3 regions of the Calidifontimicrobium sp. SYSU G02091 genome follow, and region 2 is predicted to be linked to each of the others. Evidence: predicted binding sites of a transcription regulator. Region 2 holds the regulator's gene; each other region holds the start of a gene.
What was found. The regulator sigma-54, encoded in region 2, starts transcription at its own class of promoters, with help from an activator protein. The targets are predictions, from matches to a motif close to TGGCANGNAANCTGCTTT.

Region 1 (5,673 bases), on a different contig from region 2:
GCCACAACGTCACCACCTTCACCGCCACCGACTTCGGCCGCACGTTCACGAGTAACGGCGATGGCACCGACCACGGCTGGGGCTCGCACCAGTTCGTGATGGGCGGCGCGGTGCGCGGGGGCGACATTTACGGGCGCTTTCCGCAGATCGGCGTAAAGAATGCGAACAACAACCGGTTCGACAGCAGTCCAGATCAGTTGGACAACGGGTCGCTGTTGCCCGAGATCTCGGTGGACCAGTTCGCCGCCACGCTCGCGCGTTGGATGGGCGTCAGCGACGCCGACGCGCTGACGATCTTTCCGAACCTGGGCAACTTCAATCCGTCGGTGCGCAACCTCGGCTTCATGAACACCTGAACGGGCCGGCGGCGCGGCCGGCCGTGGTTGCCCGCGGATGCCTACGCCGCCGGCAGCGCACGCCGGTACTGCATCGCCTCGGCCAGGTGCGTCGCCGTCAGCCGCTCGCTGCCGGCGAGGTCGGCGATCGTGCGCGCCACCTTCAGCACGCGGTGCAGGCTGCGCCCCGACCAGCCCAGGCGCTGCGCCGCCTGTTGCGCGAAGCGCTGCGCGGCCTCGTCGAGCCGGCAGTGCCGTTCGAGGTCGGCCGCCTCGAGCAGCGCGTTGGCCCGGCCCTGCCGCGCGAGCGCGCGCCCGCGTGCGGCGGCCACGCGTGCGGCGACGACGGCCGTGGGTTCGCCCTCGGGTTGTGCGAGCAGCTGCGCCGGTGCCACCGCCGGCACCTCGACCTGCAGGTCGATGCGGTCGAGCAGCGGCCCCGACAGCCGCGCCTGGTAGCGCGCGACGACGTCGGGCGTGCAGCGGCACGTGCGCGGGCTCGCCACGGGGGCGCCCAGCCAGCCGCACGGGCACGGGTTCATCGCCGCGACGAGCTGGAAGCGCGCCGGGAACGTCGCCTGCCGCGCCGCGCGCGAGATCGTGATGCGGCCCGCCTCGAGCGGCTCGCGCAGCGCTTCGAGCGCCGAGCGGTTGAATTCGACGAGCTCGTCGAGGAACAGCACGCCGCCGTGCGCGAGCGAGATCTCGCCCGGCCGCGGCGGTGAGCCGCCGCCCACCAGCGCGACCGCGCTGGCCGAATGGTGCGGCGCGCGCAGCGGGCGCTGGCGCCAGCGGCGCACGTCGAAGCCCTCGGCCGACAGCCCCTGCAGCGCCGCGCTGCGCAGCGCCTCGTCGTCGTCCATCGGCGGCAGCAGCCCGGGCAGCCGCTGCGCGAGCATCGACTTGCCGCTGCCCGGCGGGCCGACCATCAGCACGCTGTGCGCGCCGGCCGCGGCGATCTCGAGCACGCGCTTCGCGGCGGCCTGGCCGCGCACGTCGCGCAGGTCGGGCGCCGGGCGTGCCGCAGCCGCAGGTGCGGCGACGGCGCGCGGCAGCGGCACCGCCGCGTCGCCGGGCTGCAGCGCCGCGACGACGTCGAGCAGGTGCGACGCAGCGCGCACGCCGACGCCGCCCACCAGCGCCGCCTCGGCCGCGCTGGCCGCCGGCAGCACGAGCGTGCGTGCTGGCGCCGCGGCGCGCAGCCCGAGCGCGAGCGCGATGGCGCCGCGCACGGGACGCAGTTCGCCGGCCAGCGACAGCTCGCCGGCGAACTCCACGTCGGCCAGGCGCGCCGCGTCGACCTGACCCGCGGCGGCCAGGATGCCGAGCGCGATCGGCAGGTCGAAGCGCCCGGACTCCTTCGGCAGGTCGGCGGGCGCGAGGTTGACCGTGACGCGCTTGTTGTGCGGGAAGCCGAGCCCGCTGTGGGTCAGCGCGGCGCGCACGCGCTCACGCGCCTCCTTGACCTCGGTATCGGCCAGCCCGACCAGCGTGAAGCTCGGCAGACCGTTGGCCAGGTGCACCTCGACCTGGACTTCGGGTGCATCGAGCCCGTCGAGTGCGCGGCTGCGGACCACGGCCAATGACATCACACCCTCCCTCCAGATCGCGCGCCACCGGCTGCGGACAACCGGGAGGCGCAAAGACGCGCCGCCGCGCGCCGACAGCAGTCGATTGCGCACCGAAAATGTGCGCTCGTTGCGGTTGCTCCCTTTCGGTGCGCCGGCGTCGCGTCAAAGCGCTCATTCGGCGCTGGCGCCGCGATCGCGACGATGGCATGGAAGCTGCAGAACACGGGTGGCCAGCCCCTAGTTCATCGGAGAGGCGCCCATGCAGAAGATTCCCCCCGCCCTGGCCGCTCGCGCGGTTGCCGCTGCCGTCCGCGTCTGGGCGACCTGACCCGGACCGCGCCTGCGTCGTTTGCACTCACGAAAGGAACACCACCATGAAGATGGTCACCGCCATCGTCAAGCCGTTCAAGCTCGACGAAGTGCGTGAAGCCCTCAGCGCGATCGGCGTGCAGGGCATCACGGTGACGGAAGTCAAGGGCTTCGGCCGCCAGAAGGGTCACACCGAGCTGTACCGTGGCGCCGAGTACGTCGTCGACTTCCTGCCCAAGGTCAAGATCGAGGCGGCCGTCGACGACGCGCTGCTCGACCGCGTGATCGAGGCCATCGAGGCGTCGGCGCGCACCGGCAAGATCGGCGACGGAAAGATCTTCGTCTCCGCGCTCGAGCAGGTCGTGCGCATCCGCACCGGCGAGACCGGCAAGGACGCGCTGTGATCAGCGGCACAACACACCGAGACGATCCCATGAAGAAACTGTTTGCGATCCTCGCCCTCGGCGTGATGCTGCTGGGCTTTGCGGGCGTCTCTTTCGCCCAGGAGGCCGCGTCGGCGCCGGCTTCGGCCGTCGAGGCGGCCAGTGAAGCGGCCGCGCCGGCGGCCGAGGCTGCGGCCGCGCCGACCGTCCACAAGGGCGACGTGGCCTGGATGCTCGTCTCGACGCTGCTCGTCGTGATGATGGTGCCGGGCCTGGCGTTGTTCTACGGCGGCCTCGTGCGCAGCAAGAACATGCTGTCGGTGCTGATGCAGGTGATGGTCGTGTTCTCGCTCGTCGTCGTGCTGTGGGCGATCTACGGCTACAGCCTCGCGTTCGGCGGCGAGGGCCTGATCGTCGGCACCTTCGACAAGCTGTTCCTGTCGGGCGTGACGATGGACAGCCTGGCCGACACGTTCACCGACGAGTTCAAGCTGCCCGAGTTCCTGTTCATCGCGTTCCAGGCCACCTTCGCCGGCCTGACCTGCGCGCTGGTCGTCGGCTCGTTCGCCGAGCGGATGAAGTTCTCGGCCGTGCTGCTGTTCTCGGCGATCTGGTTCACCTTCTGCTACATCCCGATCGCGCACATGGTCTGGGGTGCCGGCGGCTACCTGCTCGACAAGGGGGCGCTCGACTTCGCGGGCGGCACCGTGGTGCACATCAACGCCGGCATCGCCGGCCTGGTGGGCGCCTACGTGGTGGGCAAGCGCATCGGCTACGGCAAGGAGGCGATGCCGCCTCACTCGCTGCCGCTGACGATGCTCGGCGCCGCGATGCTGTGGGTCGGCTGGTTCGGCTTCAACGCCGGCTCGAACCTCGAGGCCACCGCGGGCGCCGCGCTGGCGACGCTGAACACGCTGTTCGCGACGGCGGCGGCGATGGTCGCGTGGACGATCGGCGAAGCGCTCGCCAAGGGCAAGGCGTCGATGCTGGGTGCGGCGTCGGGTGCGGTGGCCGGTCTGGTGGGCGTCACGCCGGCGGCCGGCATCGTCGGCCCGATGGGCGCGATCGTGATCGGTCTGGCCGCGGGCTTCATCTGCCTGTGGGGCGTCAACGGCCTCAAGCGCATGCTCGGTGCCGACGACTCGCTCGACGTGTTCGGCGTCCACGGCGTGGGCGGTATCGTCGGCGCGATCCTCACCGGCGTGTTCGCGGCGCCGTACCTGGGTGGCACCGGCGCCGAGGACTTCTCGATGTCCAGCCAGGTGCTGATCCAGGCCGAAGGCGTCATCATCACGATCGTCTGGTCGGCGGTGGTCGCGTTCATTGCCTACAAGATCGTCGACATGGTGATCGGCCTGCGCGTCACCGAAGAAGAGGAGCGCGAGGGTCTGGACATCACGTCGCACGGCGAAACCGCGTACAACCGCTGATCGGGCGTATGGCCGCGCCGTGTGGCGCGGCCCGCGCGGCGACCTGGGGCCACGGCAGTGGCCCCTTTTTCATTCCCGGCGCGCCGTCGTCACTCGGCGGGGCTGTCGTAGACGATGACGGTCGGGAAGCGGATCGGCTGCTCGACGAGCCGCCCGGGGCCGTGCGGGATCTGGCCGCTGAAGGTCAGCGAGTCGCTCGGCTGCAGCTGGTCCGTCGGGCGTCCATGGCGGTATTCCATCGTGCCGGCGAGCATGTGGATGAACTCGGTGCCCGGGTGCTCGAAGTCCGGGAACGACTCGCTCGGGTCGTCGATCGAGATCACGAACGGCCCGAAGCGCTTGCGCGGGCGCATGGGTGCAGGCGAGCAGGTGGTGGGTGTGGCCGCTCGGCGTGCCGCGTCGCACCACTTCCGCCCCCTGGCCGGCCTTGACGTGCTGCGCGCGGCCCTCGGGCACGTTCCCGTGCTTGAACAGGGCCGACACCGACACGCCGAGCGCCTGCGCGATGCGCGCGAGCGTGTCCTGGCTTGCCGCGACGAGCCCATTCCCGATCTTCGACGGCAGGCTGCGGCTCACCGCCGCGCGCTCGGCCAGAAGGTCAACCCGCGGGAGCGGCGAAGATACGCACGCTGCACGAAGGCGTTGCCCGGCAAAGCGCGTGCCGCCACTGTGGCTGGACCGGCCCGGACGACTTCGAGATCAAGCTCAAGGAGCTGCGCGAGATCGCCGACCACGCCGCGCCCGGCACCGCGCCGGGCTACTGCCACACCGGCCACTGCCCGGTCGGGCTGACGACGCAGGACGACGTGCTCGAGCAGCGCCTGCACCCGCCGATCGGCGCGAAGCGGCTGCGCAACTACCTGAAGACGCTGACGATGGAGCTGACGACGATCGCGCGCGCCTGCGGCAAGCAGAACGTGCATCACCTCGAGCCCGAGGACTTGGTCGCGCTGACGATCGAGGCCGCCGCGATGGCGCGCGTGCCGCTGGCGGGCACCGACTGGATCCCGGGGCACGAGGCGCGACGCGGACGCGAGGCCAGGGTGGGCCGCGGTGCGGCACGCCCCGGCTCCGCCGCGTCCCGGCTCCGCCGCGCCGCGCCGGGTATGCCCTGCCGCGCGATGGCGAACGGGTGGCGCCCCTTCGCCCCGGGGGTCCTCGGCAATCGGTGCTGGCCACGCTGCTGCAGGGGCCGCTGCGCACCGCGGACGTGCGCGTCAAGGCCAAGGCCTTCACCGCCGAGCCGCCCGACGCGACGCTGCTGCTGCAGATCACGAACCTGCTGGGCACGATCGGTGCGCTGGTGGACCTGACGACCGGCTGGATCCAGACGCTGATGCCGCCGACCACGACCGCCGTCATCAAGGTCCAGTACCACGACCTGCCGGTCAGCCTGCAGGCCAGTCTTGCGCTGGACATGATCTTCGACAACCCGAGGTTTCGGGACACCCCCGCCGAAGAGCGGCACACGTTGACTGGTCAAGCGCAGGGCGTGCTGCGGCGCGAGGACATCCGCTTCTCTGCCGACGACGTGGCCCCGCACTACGGCGGCACGATCGACTTCACTTTCGGCGGCCTCTCGACGCAGTGGGTGGGCGAGGACGACGGCTGCACCCACGTCTTCAGCTATCAGCTGCGCAACGGC
Region 2 (5,673 bases):
GCGTTGAAGATCCACGACACCTGCGTGCATCGCCGCGCGCGTTGCGCTTTCCTGTCACCCCGTGCCGCCGCCCTGCGGGTGCGGCGGCCCCAATGAGGACCACGACCATGAATCGCCGCCAGTTCACGCTCCGCGCCGCCGCCGTCGCCACGCTGCCGTGGGCCGGCGCGGCCCACGCGCAGCCTGCTGCCTTCGTCGAGGGCCGCGACTTCGTCCGCCTGGCCACGCCGGTGGCGACGTCGGGCGGCGGCAAGATCGACGTGCTCGAGTTCTTCTGGTACGGCTGCCCGCACTGCAACGCGTTCCAGCCGGCCATCGAGGCGTGGGCGGCGCGGCAGCCCGACTACGTCGCGTTCCGGCGCGTGCCGGTGGGCTTCAGCGCGCTGCACGAGACGCACGCCAAGCTCTACTACGCGCTCGAGGCGATGGGCGAGATCGAGAAGATGCACCGCCGCGTCTTCGCCGCGATGCACGTGCAGCGCCGCCGCCTCGACAAGGAAGCTGACATGGCCGCGTTCGCTGCCGAGCAGGGGCTCGACCGCGACAAGTTCCTCGACGCGCTGCGCTCGTTCGGTGTCGCCACCAAGGCGCGCCAGGCCAAGGCACTGGCCGACGCGTACAAGATCGACGGCACGCCGTCGATCGGCGTCGGTGGGCGCTTCTTCACGTCGGGCAGCCTCGCCGGCAGCAACGAGCGTTCGTTGCAAGTGGCGAGCTTCCTCGTCGAGCGCATCCGCAAGGGCGGCTGAGCCGGCGCGCCGGTGCGGTGGCGACGCGCCACCCGCGCCGAAATTTCACACGCCACCGGGTGGCGTGCCGACGCGACGGGGCTAGAATGGCCTGCAATTTCCATGCCGCTATGCCCTGTCGCCTGACTGCCCCGCTGCCCGCGCTGCTGGTCGCGCTCACCGTCGCGCTGTCGGCCGCGGCGCCGGCCGTCGCGCAGCGCAGCGACCGCAGCCAGCCGATGACGATCGAGGCCGACCGCCAGAGCACGGTCGACCTGGCCAAGCGGGTCGTCGTCTTCGTCGGCAACGTCGTGATCACGCAGGGTTCGCTGCGCATCACGGCCGAGCGCGTCGAGGTGCGCGAAACGCCCGAGGGCTGGCGCAGCGCGGTGGCCCTCGGCGAGGCCGGCCGCGCGGCCACGTTCCGGCAAAAGCGCGACGGCGTCGACGAGGTCATCGAGGGGCGCGCCGACCGCATCGACTACGACGGCCGCGCCGACACCGTGCGCCTCGCCGGCAATGCGCTGCTGCGGCGTCTGCGTGGCGGCGCGCCGGCCGACGAAGTCACCGGCGCGCTGATCACCTACGACAACGTCAACGAGACCTTCAGCGTCAGCGCCGGCGACGGTGGTGGTCGCGTGCGCGCCATCCTGACGCCGCGCGAGTCGGCGCCGGCGGGTTCGCGGCCGTGAACGCGCTGCGCGAACCCGCGCCCCCCACGCCGGTGTCGCTGCCGGCCACGACGGCCGTCAGCCGCCTCGAAGCCACCGGCCTCGAGAAGCGCTACGGCGCGCGCCGCGTCGTCAAGGGCGTCGGGCTGGCGGTCAGTGCCGGCGAGGTGGTCGGCCTGCTCGGCCCCAACGGCGCCGGCAAGACGACGATCTTCTACATGGTCGTCGGGCTGATCCGCGCCGACGCCGGCGAGATCCGCATCGACGGCCAGCCGGTGCACCACCGGCCGATCCACCAGCGTTCGCGACTGGGGCTGAGCTACCTGCCGCAGGAGGCGTCGATCTTCCGCAAGCTCACGGTCGAGGAGAACGTGCGCGCCGTGCTCGAGCTGCAGCGTGGCGCCGACGGCCGGCCGCTGAAGCCGGCCGAGATCGAGCGCCAGCTCAACGACCTGCTGCTCGAGCTGAGCATCGACAAGCTGCGCACCAGCCCGGCGCCGGCGCTGTCGGGCGGCGAGCGGCGGCGCGTCGAGATCGCGCGCGCGCTGGCCACGCAGCCGCGCTTCATCCTGCTCGACGAGCCGTTCGCCGGCGTCGACCCGATCGCCGTGATCGAGATCCAGCGCATCATCGGCTTCCTGAAGGCGCGCGGCATCGGCGTGCTGATCACCGACCACAACGTGCGCGAGACGCTGGGCATCTGCGACCGCGCCTACATCATCAGCGACGGCCAGGTGCTGGCCGAGGGCACGCCGGCCGACATCGTCGACAACGCCGACGTGCGCAAGGTGTACCTCGGCGAGCACTTCCGCATGTAGCCGGCATGAGCATGAAGCCGTCACTGCAGGTCCGGCTGTCGCAGCACCTGGCGCTGACGCCGCAGCTGCAGCAGTCGATCCGGCTGCTGCAGCTGTCGACGCTCGAGCTGCACCAGGAAGTCGAGCAGATGCTCGAGCAGAACCCGTTCATCGAACTCGACGACGAGGCCGCTTCGCCGTTCGAGGCTTCGCTCGACGCCGCGGCCGAGCGCGCAATGCCGGCCGATCGCATGGCCGAGCCCGACGAGACCGACGGCCGCCTCGACGACGCCGAGCCGGCCGGCCTCGACGGCACCGAACTCGGCACGACCGAACGCGACGACTGGGCCAACGGCACCGAAGGCGACGACTTCGACGGCATCCGCGAGACGCCCGCGGCGGCGGCGACCGACGACGACTTCGAGCCGCAGGAGCGCGGCCCCGGCGACACGCTCGCCGACCACCTGCGCCGCCAGGTGCTCGGCATGCGGCTCGCGCCCGAGGACGCGGCCGCCGTCGAGGTGCTGATCGACTCGCTCGACGACGACGGCTACCTCGCCGACACGCTCGACGAGATCGCGCAGCAGCTCGCCCCCGACGACGAGGAGGCGCGCGACGAGCTGCTGTCGCGGCTGCGCTGCGCGCTCGGCTGGCTGCAAAGCCTCGACCCCTGCGGCGTCGGCGCGCGCGACCTGCGCGAGTGCCTGACGCTGCAGCTGCGCACGCGGTCCGCGTCGCCGGCGCGCGACGTGGCGCTGGCAATCTGCGAACAGCACCTCGAGCTGCTGGCCAAGCGTGACATCAAGCGGCTGATGGCGGTGACCGGCGCCGACGAGGACGTCATCCGGCAGGCGCAGGCGCTGATCGTGGCCTGCGAGCCGAAGCCCGGACGGCCGTTCGCGCGCGCCGAGGCCAACGTCGTCGTCCCCGACGTCATCGTCGTGCGCAGCGGGCGCGGCTGGAAGTGCGTGCTCAACCCCGACGTGATGCCCAGGCTGCGCATCAACGACCTGTACGCGCAGGCGATCCGCGGCCAGCGCAACGGCTCGGCGGCGGGTCTGTCGTCGCGGCTGCAGGAAGCGCGCTGGTTCATGAAGAACATCCAGCAGCGCTTCGACACCATCCTGCGCGTCTCGAGCGCGATCGTCGAGCGGCAGAAGGCTTTCTTCAGCCACGGCGAGATCGCGATGAAGCCGCTGGTGCTGCGCGAGATCGCCGACGAGCTCGGCCTGCACGAGAGCACGATCTCGCGCGTGACCACCGCCAAGTACATGGCCACGCCGTTCGGCACCTTCGAGCTGAAGTACTTCTTCGGCTCGTCGCTGAACACCGAGGCCGGCGGCAACGCGTCGAGCACCGCGGTGCGCGCGCTGATCAAGCAGTTCGTCGCCGCCGAGGACCCGGCCAAGCCGCTGTCGGACAGCCAGCTCAGCCAGATGCTCGAGGAGCAGGGCATCCAGGTCGCGCGGCGCACGGTGGCCAAGTACCGCGAGGCGCTGAAGATCGCGCCGGCCAACCTGCGCAAGGCGCTGTGACGCCGGCGCCGAGTGCGTCTGCGCCCGCGCCGCGCGGCGTGGCGCTGTTCCTGCCGGCTGCCGGCGGCACCGAGACGCTGCTGGCCGACGAGTGCCGCCGCCTGCTCGGCGGCGCGGCGCGTATCGAGCCCGGCCGCGGTGGCGTCACGGTGCACGGCGACGCGGTGGCGGCGATGACGCTGAACCTCGAGAGCCGCCTCGCGCAGCGCGTGCTGTGGCCCTTGGCCGATGGCCCCTACCGCGACGAACACGACCTGTATGCGCTCGCGCGCACGGTGCGCTGGACCGACTGGATCACGCCGCGGCAGACGCTGCGCGTGGACACGAGCGCGCGCGCGTCGCCGCTGCGCAGCCTGCACTTTGCGGCGCTGCGCATCAAGGATGCCGTGTGCGACGTGCTGCGCGATGCCACCGGCGCACGCCCGAGCGTCGACACGCGCGACCCCGACCTGCCGCTGCGGCTGCACCTGGGCGCGGCGCACGCGACGCTGTACGTCGACACCTCGGGCGAGCCGCTGTTCAAGCGCGGCTGGCGCGACGCCGCCGCCGCGGGCCGCGAAGTCAAGGGCGAGGCGCCGCTGAAAGAGACGCTGGCCGCCGCGATGCTCGCCGCCGCCGGCTGGCAGGGCCGTGCCGAAGACCTGCCGCTGCTCGACCCGTGCTGTGGCGCCGGCACGATCGCGATCGAGGCCGCGCAACTCGCGTGCGGCATCGCCCCGGGCGCGCAGCGCCGCTTCGCGTTCGAGCGGCTGGCGCCGTTTCGCGACCACGCGGCGACCTGGCAGGCGTTGCGGCGCGACGCGCGCGAGCGCGTGCACGCGCCGGCGGTGGCGGTGTTCGCCGGCGACGTGTCGTTTCGCATGACCGATTTCGCTGCGCGCAACGCCGAGCGCGCCGGCGTCGCCACGGCGATCGCGTTCAAGACGGCCGACGCGCTGCAGCGTCCGCCGCCGGCGCCGCGCGGCGTGCTGATGCTCAACCCCCCCTACGGCGAGCGCATCGCGCCGAAGGGGCGCGGCGCGAACGCGCGCGAGGGCTTTACCGACGCCGTCAGTGGCGACGACTTCTTCGCCGCGCTGGCCGCGCACTGGAAGCGCCACTACGGCGGCTGGACGGCCTGGGTGCTCAGCCCCGACGCGCAGCTGCCGCGGCGGCTGCGGCTCAAGGAGAGCCGGCGCGTGCCGTTGTGGAACGGGCCGATCGAGTGCCGGCTGTACCGCTTCGATCTCGTCGCCGGCTCGGCGCGTGGCGCCCGCCATGCCGGCGACTGACGGCCGTCAGACGGTCGCGTCGAGCGTCAGCCGCTGACCGCTGGCCAGCGTGTGGATGCGGTGCGACAGGCCCAGCGCCGCGACCTGTCGCATCACGGTGTCGACCTCGCCCGGCTTGACGTGCGTGACGTGCACGTCGACGCCCGGGGCCAGCCGCGAGAGTTCACCCGCCAGCGACGACGGACTGAGGTGTCCGCTGATCGCCGCCAGCGCGGCATCCTCGTCGCCGAATGCCGTCTCGATCACGACGTGCGCGACCGGCAGCGCACGCAGCCGCTGCCACAGCGCGGGGTTCGGTCCGGTGTCGCCGCTGAAGACCCACGCCGGGGCGCCTTCGCGCGGCTGCACCGCGAAGCCGACGGCCGGCACCGTGTGCGCCGCCGGCAGCACCTCGACGCGGCGCGCGCCGAAGCACAGCACGTCGCCGACGGCGAACGGCACGAACCGCAGCAGTGGCTGCTCGACGCTGGGCAGGCGGCTGAAGTCGGGCCAGATGACGTCGTTGAAGACGTGGGTGCGCAGTGCCGTGATCGTGGCCGGCAGCGCGTGCACCGCGATCGGCCCGCGCCCGGTGGCGATGCGCCGGCGCGAGACGGTGTCGGCCAGCAGCCCGATCGCCAGCACGTGATCGAGGTGCGAGTGGCTGACGACGACGTGGTCGATGCGCAGCA
Region 3 (5,673 bases), on a different contig from region 2:
CGTCCACCGCGGCGGCGCGGGCGAGCGCACGCTCGGCGAGTACGGCGCTGAACGCATGGACGCGCCCGTCGGTGGCTTCGATGCGAGCCAGCGCCGCGCGCACGTGGTCGACCGCGTTCATGCCTGTGCCTGCACTGCCGGCGCGACCGGGACGAACACGTTGCCGCTCTCGTCGGCCGGCGCGAGCGGGAAGTCCATCACGCGCGGCGCGAGGCCGGCGACCAGCTGCAGGTAGCGCACGACCCCCGGCCGCTGCTCGGGCGTCAGCACGAGACCGAGCAGCGCACACTGCGCATCGACGTAGGCGTCGAAGTCCATCGCCATGCCCCCGGCTCAGGCCTTGTACAGCTGCCGATAGTCGGGCTGCAGGTGGAACCAGTAGGTGAAGCCCATCACGTCGCTGCGCATCGCGACGTCCTGGCTGGGCTGGAACAGCGGGATGCGGGGCACCTCGTCGTAGGCGATCTGGATCATCTCGCGCACCGAGCTGTCGTAGATCGCCTTGTTCTCGGCGAAGCGCGCGTTGGTGATGATGCGGTCGAGCTTCGGGTTCTGGTAGCTCATCGTGTTGAACACGGCGTTCTGGCCGTGGTAGCACCAGTAGAAGAAGTACTCGGGGAAGTCGAGCCACCCGCCGAAGCGGTTGAGGATCATCGGCATGTCCTTCTTCAGCAGCGCCGCGCGCCAGGTGGCACCCGGGATCTTGTTGATCCGTGCCTTGATGCCGATCTGCGCGAGCGCCTCCTGGATCAGGACGGCGGCGGGCTCGCCCACCGTCGCGCCACCGAGGTCGATGCTGAGCGTCGTCTCGAATCCATTCGGGACCCCGGCCTCGGCCATCAGCGCCCTGGCCTTGTCGAGGTCGGTGCGGTACCACGTGGGCTGCGGCCACGCCGTGCTCTTGATGGGCCCAGGCGGGCCGCCGTACAGCTTGGTGCCGCGGCCGTACAGCGCGGCCTCGTGGATCTTGTCGTAGGGGAGCGCCCACGCCACCGCCTGGCGCACCTTGACGTTGTCGAACGGTGGCCGGGTCGTGTTCATGCCGACGTAGAACATCGCGTTCTCGATCGGCATCGTCGACACCTTGACCGGGCCGCCGTCTGTGGCCATCTCGGCGAAGTCCTTGGGCGGCATGTCGTAGGTCATGTCGATGTCGCCGCGCAGCAGCAGCGCGCGGCGGTTGCCGGCGTTGGGCACCTCGCGCTGCACGACGCGGCGCAGCTTGGGCATCGGGCCGCACTTCCAGTCGTCGTTGCGGACGTAGACGATCTCCTGCCCGGGCCGGAACGACTCGACCTTGTAGGCGCCGCCGCCGGCGGTGTTGTTGCGCGTCCAGTTGAGGCCCCACGGATCCTGCGCGGTGGCGTTCTTCTTCACCAGCTCGCTGTTGAAGACGCAGGGCACGACGACCGCGAGGTTGTTCATCGTCAGCTTGTCCTTGCGGATGAACTTGACGCGGAACGTGTGGTCGTCGACGACTTCGAACTGTTCCGGCTTCTCCAGCGAGCCCGCGGCCATCTGGAAGGTCGGGAAGCCGCCGACGCTGACCGCGCGGTCGAAGCTCCACTTGACGTCCTTGGCCGTCACCGGGGTGCCGTCGTGGAAGGTCGCGTTCCTGCGCAGCCTGAACGTCACGCTCATGCCGTCGGGTGCCATCTGCCAGCTCTCGGCGAGCTCGGGCTCGAGCTTGGTGGCGTCGTAGGTCACGCGCCCGTCGGGCAGCCTCTTCTTGCCGAAGGTCATCAGCCGGTCGTAGACCAGCCAGCTCACGCCATAGGCCGGGCGGTTGGCCCCGACGGTGTGGATGTCCAGCGAGTTCGGCCCGAACTCGTTGGCCACGATCAGCACGTCCTTGGGCCGGGCTTGGGCATGCACGGCAAGCGGCAGGCCGCCGAGTGCGGCCGAGGTGGCGGCGGTGCGGGCGAGGAAGTCGCGGCGATCCATGGCGTGAGCTCCTGGGGGCGGTCAGAGGGAGGCGAGGTAGGCGCGCCAGCCGCCGAAGCGGCTGATGTCACGCGCGCCGTCGAGGGCATGCGCTTCGCAGAGAAAGCCGTGCACGTGGCGGCCGTCGGCCAGCTCGATCGAGCCGAGTGCCAGCGGCGGCGGCACGAGGGCGAGGAACGAGCCGATCTGCGCCAGCGGCATGTCCCAGACCTCGACCTCGATCGCATGGCCGGCGTCGGCGACGCGCTGCAGGCCCGGCTTCGGGGGACGTGTGCCGGGCAGCGCGTGCAGGCGGTAGCGCGCGGCGGTGGTCGTCGTCTCGCGCCACACGGCGCCGCGTTCGGTGAGCTGCCCGTTCAGGGGTTGCCCGCTGAGGTGCGCGCCGACGACGGCCAGCGGCAGCGTCGGCTCCGCGGCCGGCCAGGTCAGGGGTTCGGCGCTCGCGCGCCGCTGGCCGGTCGCGCCCAGCGGCAGGGCACAGGCCTGCTGCCAGCGCCGGCCCCAGCGGGCGAGGGCGGCGTCGGCACCCCCGGGGGCGATGAAGGTGACGCCGAACGGCAGGCCGTTCGGCGTGAAGCCCGCGGGCAGCGCGAGCGCACTCCAGCCGAGCAGGTTGACGAAATTGGTGTACACGCCCAGCCGCGCGTTGGCGCCCACGGGGTCGGCCGCCACGTCGTCGAAGCTCGGATGGCGCGGTGCCGTGGGCACCATCAGCACGTCGACCTCGCGCCAGATGCTGCGCACTGCGAGCTGCGCGTGGCGCAGCGCGTACTGGGCACGGAAGGCATCGACCGCACGGATGTCGCGCGCACGCCCGATCACCCTGGCCACGGTCGGCTCGACCGCGTCGGGGTGCTGGCCGAGCAGGGCCTCGACGACGGCCAGCCGCTCGGCCACCCACGGCCCTTCGTAGAGCAGCTGCGCGACCTCGTGCAGGGGCGCGAAGTCGATCGCCGTCACCGCCGCGCCGAGCGTTGCCAGGGTCTCGCAGGCGGCGCGCCAGCCGGCGTCGTAGCCGAGCGCGGCGTCGACGTCGGGGTGGCGCGGGATGCCCACGCGCAGCGGCTGCGGCCAGTCGATGCGTCCGGGGGCAAAGGCGCTGTAGTCGTCCGCCTCGTCGGGGCCTTCGATGACGGCGAGCACGGTCGCCGCGTCTTCGACGGTGAGGGCGAAGACCGAGACGCAGTCGAGGCTGCGGCACGCCGGCACGACGCCGGCGGTGCCGACGCGTCCTGGCGTGGGTTTCAGGCCGACGACGTTGTTGAATGCGGCAGGCACCCGCCCGGATCCGGCGGTGTCGGTGCCGAGCGAGAACGGGACGTCGCCGCGGCCGACGAGCACCGCCGAGCCCGAGCTCGAGCCGCCGCTGATGCGGTCGGCCGCGAACACGCTCGCCGGTGCGCCGTACGGCGAACGGGTGCCCACGAGACCGGTTGCGAACTGGTCGAGGTTGGTCTTGCCGAGCAGCACCGCACCAGCGGCGAGCAGCTTGCGCACCACCGTGGCGCTTTGCGCGGGCTCGTAGCGGAAGGCCGGGCAGGCGGCGGTCGTCGCGAGGCCTGCGACGTCGATGTTGTCCTTGACCACGAACGGCACGCCGAACAGCGGCATGGCAGCCAGCAGTGCGGCGCGGTCCACGCGGGCGCGCGCGAGGGCGTCGAGTTCGGCGCAGCGTCGTGCGAGCGCCTGGGCGTCGACCTGCAGGATCCATGACGCCGGGGGGCTGTGCTCGAAGATGCGGCGCGCGCGTGCCGGCACCAGGTCGCCCGCCGTCGCGCCGTCGAGGTAGGCGCGACGCCAGTCCTCGATCGTCAGCAGTTCCGATTCGTTGGGCCGCATCTTGGTGCACGCTTTGGTATACCAACTGGCATGCTTGCAGCTTCCGTGCCAATCCGCGTCCGTTGCCGACAACGCACTGCGGGGACGCGCGACCGGCGCACCGTCGGCCGATCTCTGGGCGCGGCGCGACGGATCCGATCAGCGCCGGCTGGCGGCCATCAAGGCCGCCTTCGGCGGCTCGCGCAGCAGCGCGGGCATCTCGCTGGCTTCGGTCGCGACGAATGGGCGGTCAACGGGCGGAAGACGGCAGGCAGATGGGGCGTAAGAGGTGCAGGAAACGGACCGGACCGCGGCGGCAACGCGTTGGCGGATCGGCACGCTGGCGAAGCGCCCGCAGATCGCCACGACGGCGCCCGCTTCGCGCGACCCCACTTGCACTTGCGCTCGCCCACGCCGAGGTGCGCCGACACGTTCTCACCCTCGATGAGCCGATGCGCCACCCGCGAGCAGCCACGGCCCCCCCGCTTCGGCCGGTGCGGTCGCCTTCGGCGTCGGCACCCACGCCGACACCGGCCTCAGCGCCGCACCGAGTTCGATCCACAGCGCGCCGCAGCGCGGCGCGACCCCGGCAGGAAGCAGGCCGTCGAGCGCAGCGCGCGGTGGCGTGGCGTCATGGTGTGGGGATGGCCGGTGCAGGTGTAAAGGGCCGCCGAGCGCAGGGGGCGGTGCCGAGCTCAGGGATTGGCGGCGCGAGCCCGAGCCCGGAGGCACGATGCACGCCGAGCCGCTGCACGACCGCGCCGAGAACGGCACCCCCATAGTAAAGATCGAGCCCGACGAGGACATCCCGCTCAAGCCCCCGATGGGGCGCACGCAGCGCACCGAGGCGGGCATGCAGAGCTTCTCGATCGACTCGGTCAGCGGGCACGGCGAGATCTTCGACGTGCTGTACGACTGGTGCGAGGCCGAGGGCATCGCGCTCGACACGCTGATCCACGAGATGGGCACGGCGCAGATCGAGATCGACACAGGCGCGGCGGCAAGGTGCAGCGGGTGGTGGTGGCGAGGCGAGGCCGGCCGGGCGGCATCCAGCGGCTCGCCTGGCCCGCAGCGATCGTCAGCGCCGTTGCGCCTTGGCCAGCAACTCGAGCCCGAGCGCGCTCTTGCCCTGCCCACGATCGGCGCGCAGCGCGAAACGGGCTTCGGCGTCGAACTCCGCCAGCAGCAACGTGGCCATTTCGTCGATCAACCGGTTCACACTGGTGCCTCGGCGCTTGGCCAGTGCCTTCAGGCGTTCGTACTTGTCGTCGAGCAGACGGATGGTCAGGGCGCTCATTCGTGCTCCTCGATCTTCAGCAAGGCAGATGGCGTCACGGCGTGCAAGCCGGGGAACTTCAACGCGTGCCGCTTGAGGTCGCGCAGGTTCTGACTGACGACGCAGTCGGCTCCCCCGGCCACCGCGAGTTCGATCAGGTGGTTGTCGCCCTCGTCGCGCAGGTGGGGCGCCAGCCGAAGTAGATCCGCGTCCAACGGCAATGTGCGAGGAAGATGTCCAGCAGTTCCTCGCGCTCGGTGGCGTCGAGACGACTGGTGGCGAACAGCCGCCCGCGCGACAGGACGTCCTCGTATTCCGCCAGCAGTGCGGCACCCATCAACGGCACGAAGCGCTGGCGCAGGCAGCCGGCAATCACCGCCGCCGAGGCGCCGCGTCCCAGGCAGGCGCTGACGAACGCGTTCGTGTCGACGACGATCACCACGACCAAATGGCGTCAAGAACGATACCACCTGCGCGACACGGCGAGGTGTGGCGCGGACCGTCGGGCGCGGTGGCGTGTGGCAGGCGGGATGCCATGCAGGGCTGGCGCCCCGCCATGCATGCGGGCTGCGGCGCACAATCGCGCCCCATCGGCACTGCCAGAACATCCCCCATGACCGACCCCGATGCCGTCC

Region 1: the regulator sigma-54 is predicted to act here: its motif matches at 2,109-2,126, upstream of MOJ79_RS14670 (P-II family nitrogen regulator).
Region 3: the regulator sigma-54 is predicted to act here: its motif matches at 3,817-3,834, upstream of atzF (allophanate hydrolase).

What each region holds. Positions count from the first base shown of each region.
Region 1 is NZ_JALBGB010000026.1:10,628-16,300, forward strand. It holds gene MOJ79_RS14660 (DUF1501 domain-containing protein) at 1-356, shown strand, start outside; gene MOJ79_RS14665 (YifB family Mg chelatase-like AAA ATPase) at 398-1,924, opposite strand; gene MOJ79_RS14670 (P-II family nitrogen regulator) at 2,281-2,619, shown strand; gene MOJ79_RS14675 (ammonium transporter) at 2,649-4,028, shown strand; gene MOJ79_RS14680 (cupin domain-containing protein) at 4,118-4,381, opposite strand; partial or broken gene MOJ79_RS19170 (glutamate synthase-related protein) at 4,614-5,053, shown strand; gene MOJ79_RS14695 (hypothetical protein) at 5,197-5,673, shown strand, end outside.
Region 2 is NZ_JALBGB010000001.1:159,523-165,195, forward strand. It holds gene MOJ79_RS00790 (SPOR domain-containing protein) at 1-7, shown strand, start outside; gene MOJ79_RS00795 (thiol:disulfide interchange protein DsbA/DsbL) at 108-749, shown strand; gene lptA (lipopolysaccharide transport periplasmic protein LptA) at 860-1,420, shown strand; gene lptB (LPS export ABC transporter ATP-binding protein) at 1,453-2,217, shown strand; gene MOJ79_RS00810 (RNA polymerase factor sigma-54) at 2,229-3,731, shown strand; gene MOJ79_RS00815 (THUMP domain-containing class I SAM-dependent RNA methyltransferase) at 3,770-5,002, shown strand; gene MOJ79_RS00820 (MBL fold metallo-hydrolase) at 5,009-5,673, opposite strand, start outside.
Region 3 is NZ_JALBGB010000030.1:29,316-34,988, reverse strand. It holds gene MOJ79_RS15580 (AtzE family amidohydrolase) at 1-121, opposite strand, end outside; gene MOJ79_RS15575 (DUF4089 domain-containing protein) at 118-324, opposite strand; gene MOJ79_RS15570 (ABC transporter substrate-binding protein) at 334-1,944, opposite strand; gene atzF (allophanate hydrolase) at 1,966-3,783, opposite strand; gene MOJ79_RS15560 (glutamine synthetase) at 4,496-5,152, shown strand; partial or broken gene MOJ79_RS19175 (PIN domain-containing protein) at 5,056-5,414, opposite strand; gene MOJ79_RS15550 (glutamine synthetase family protein) at 5,652-5,673, shown strand, end outside.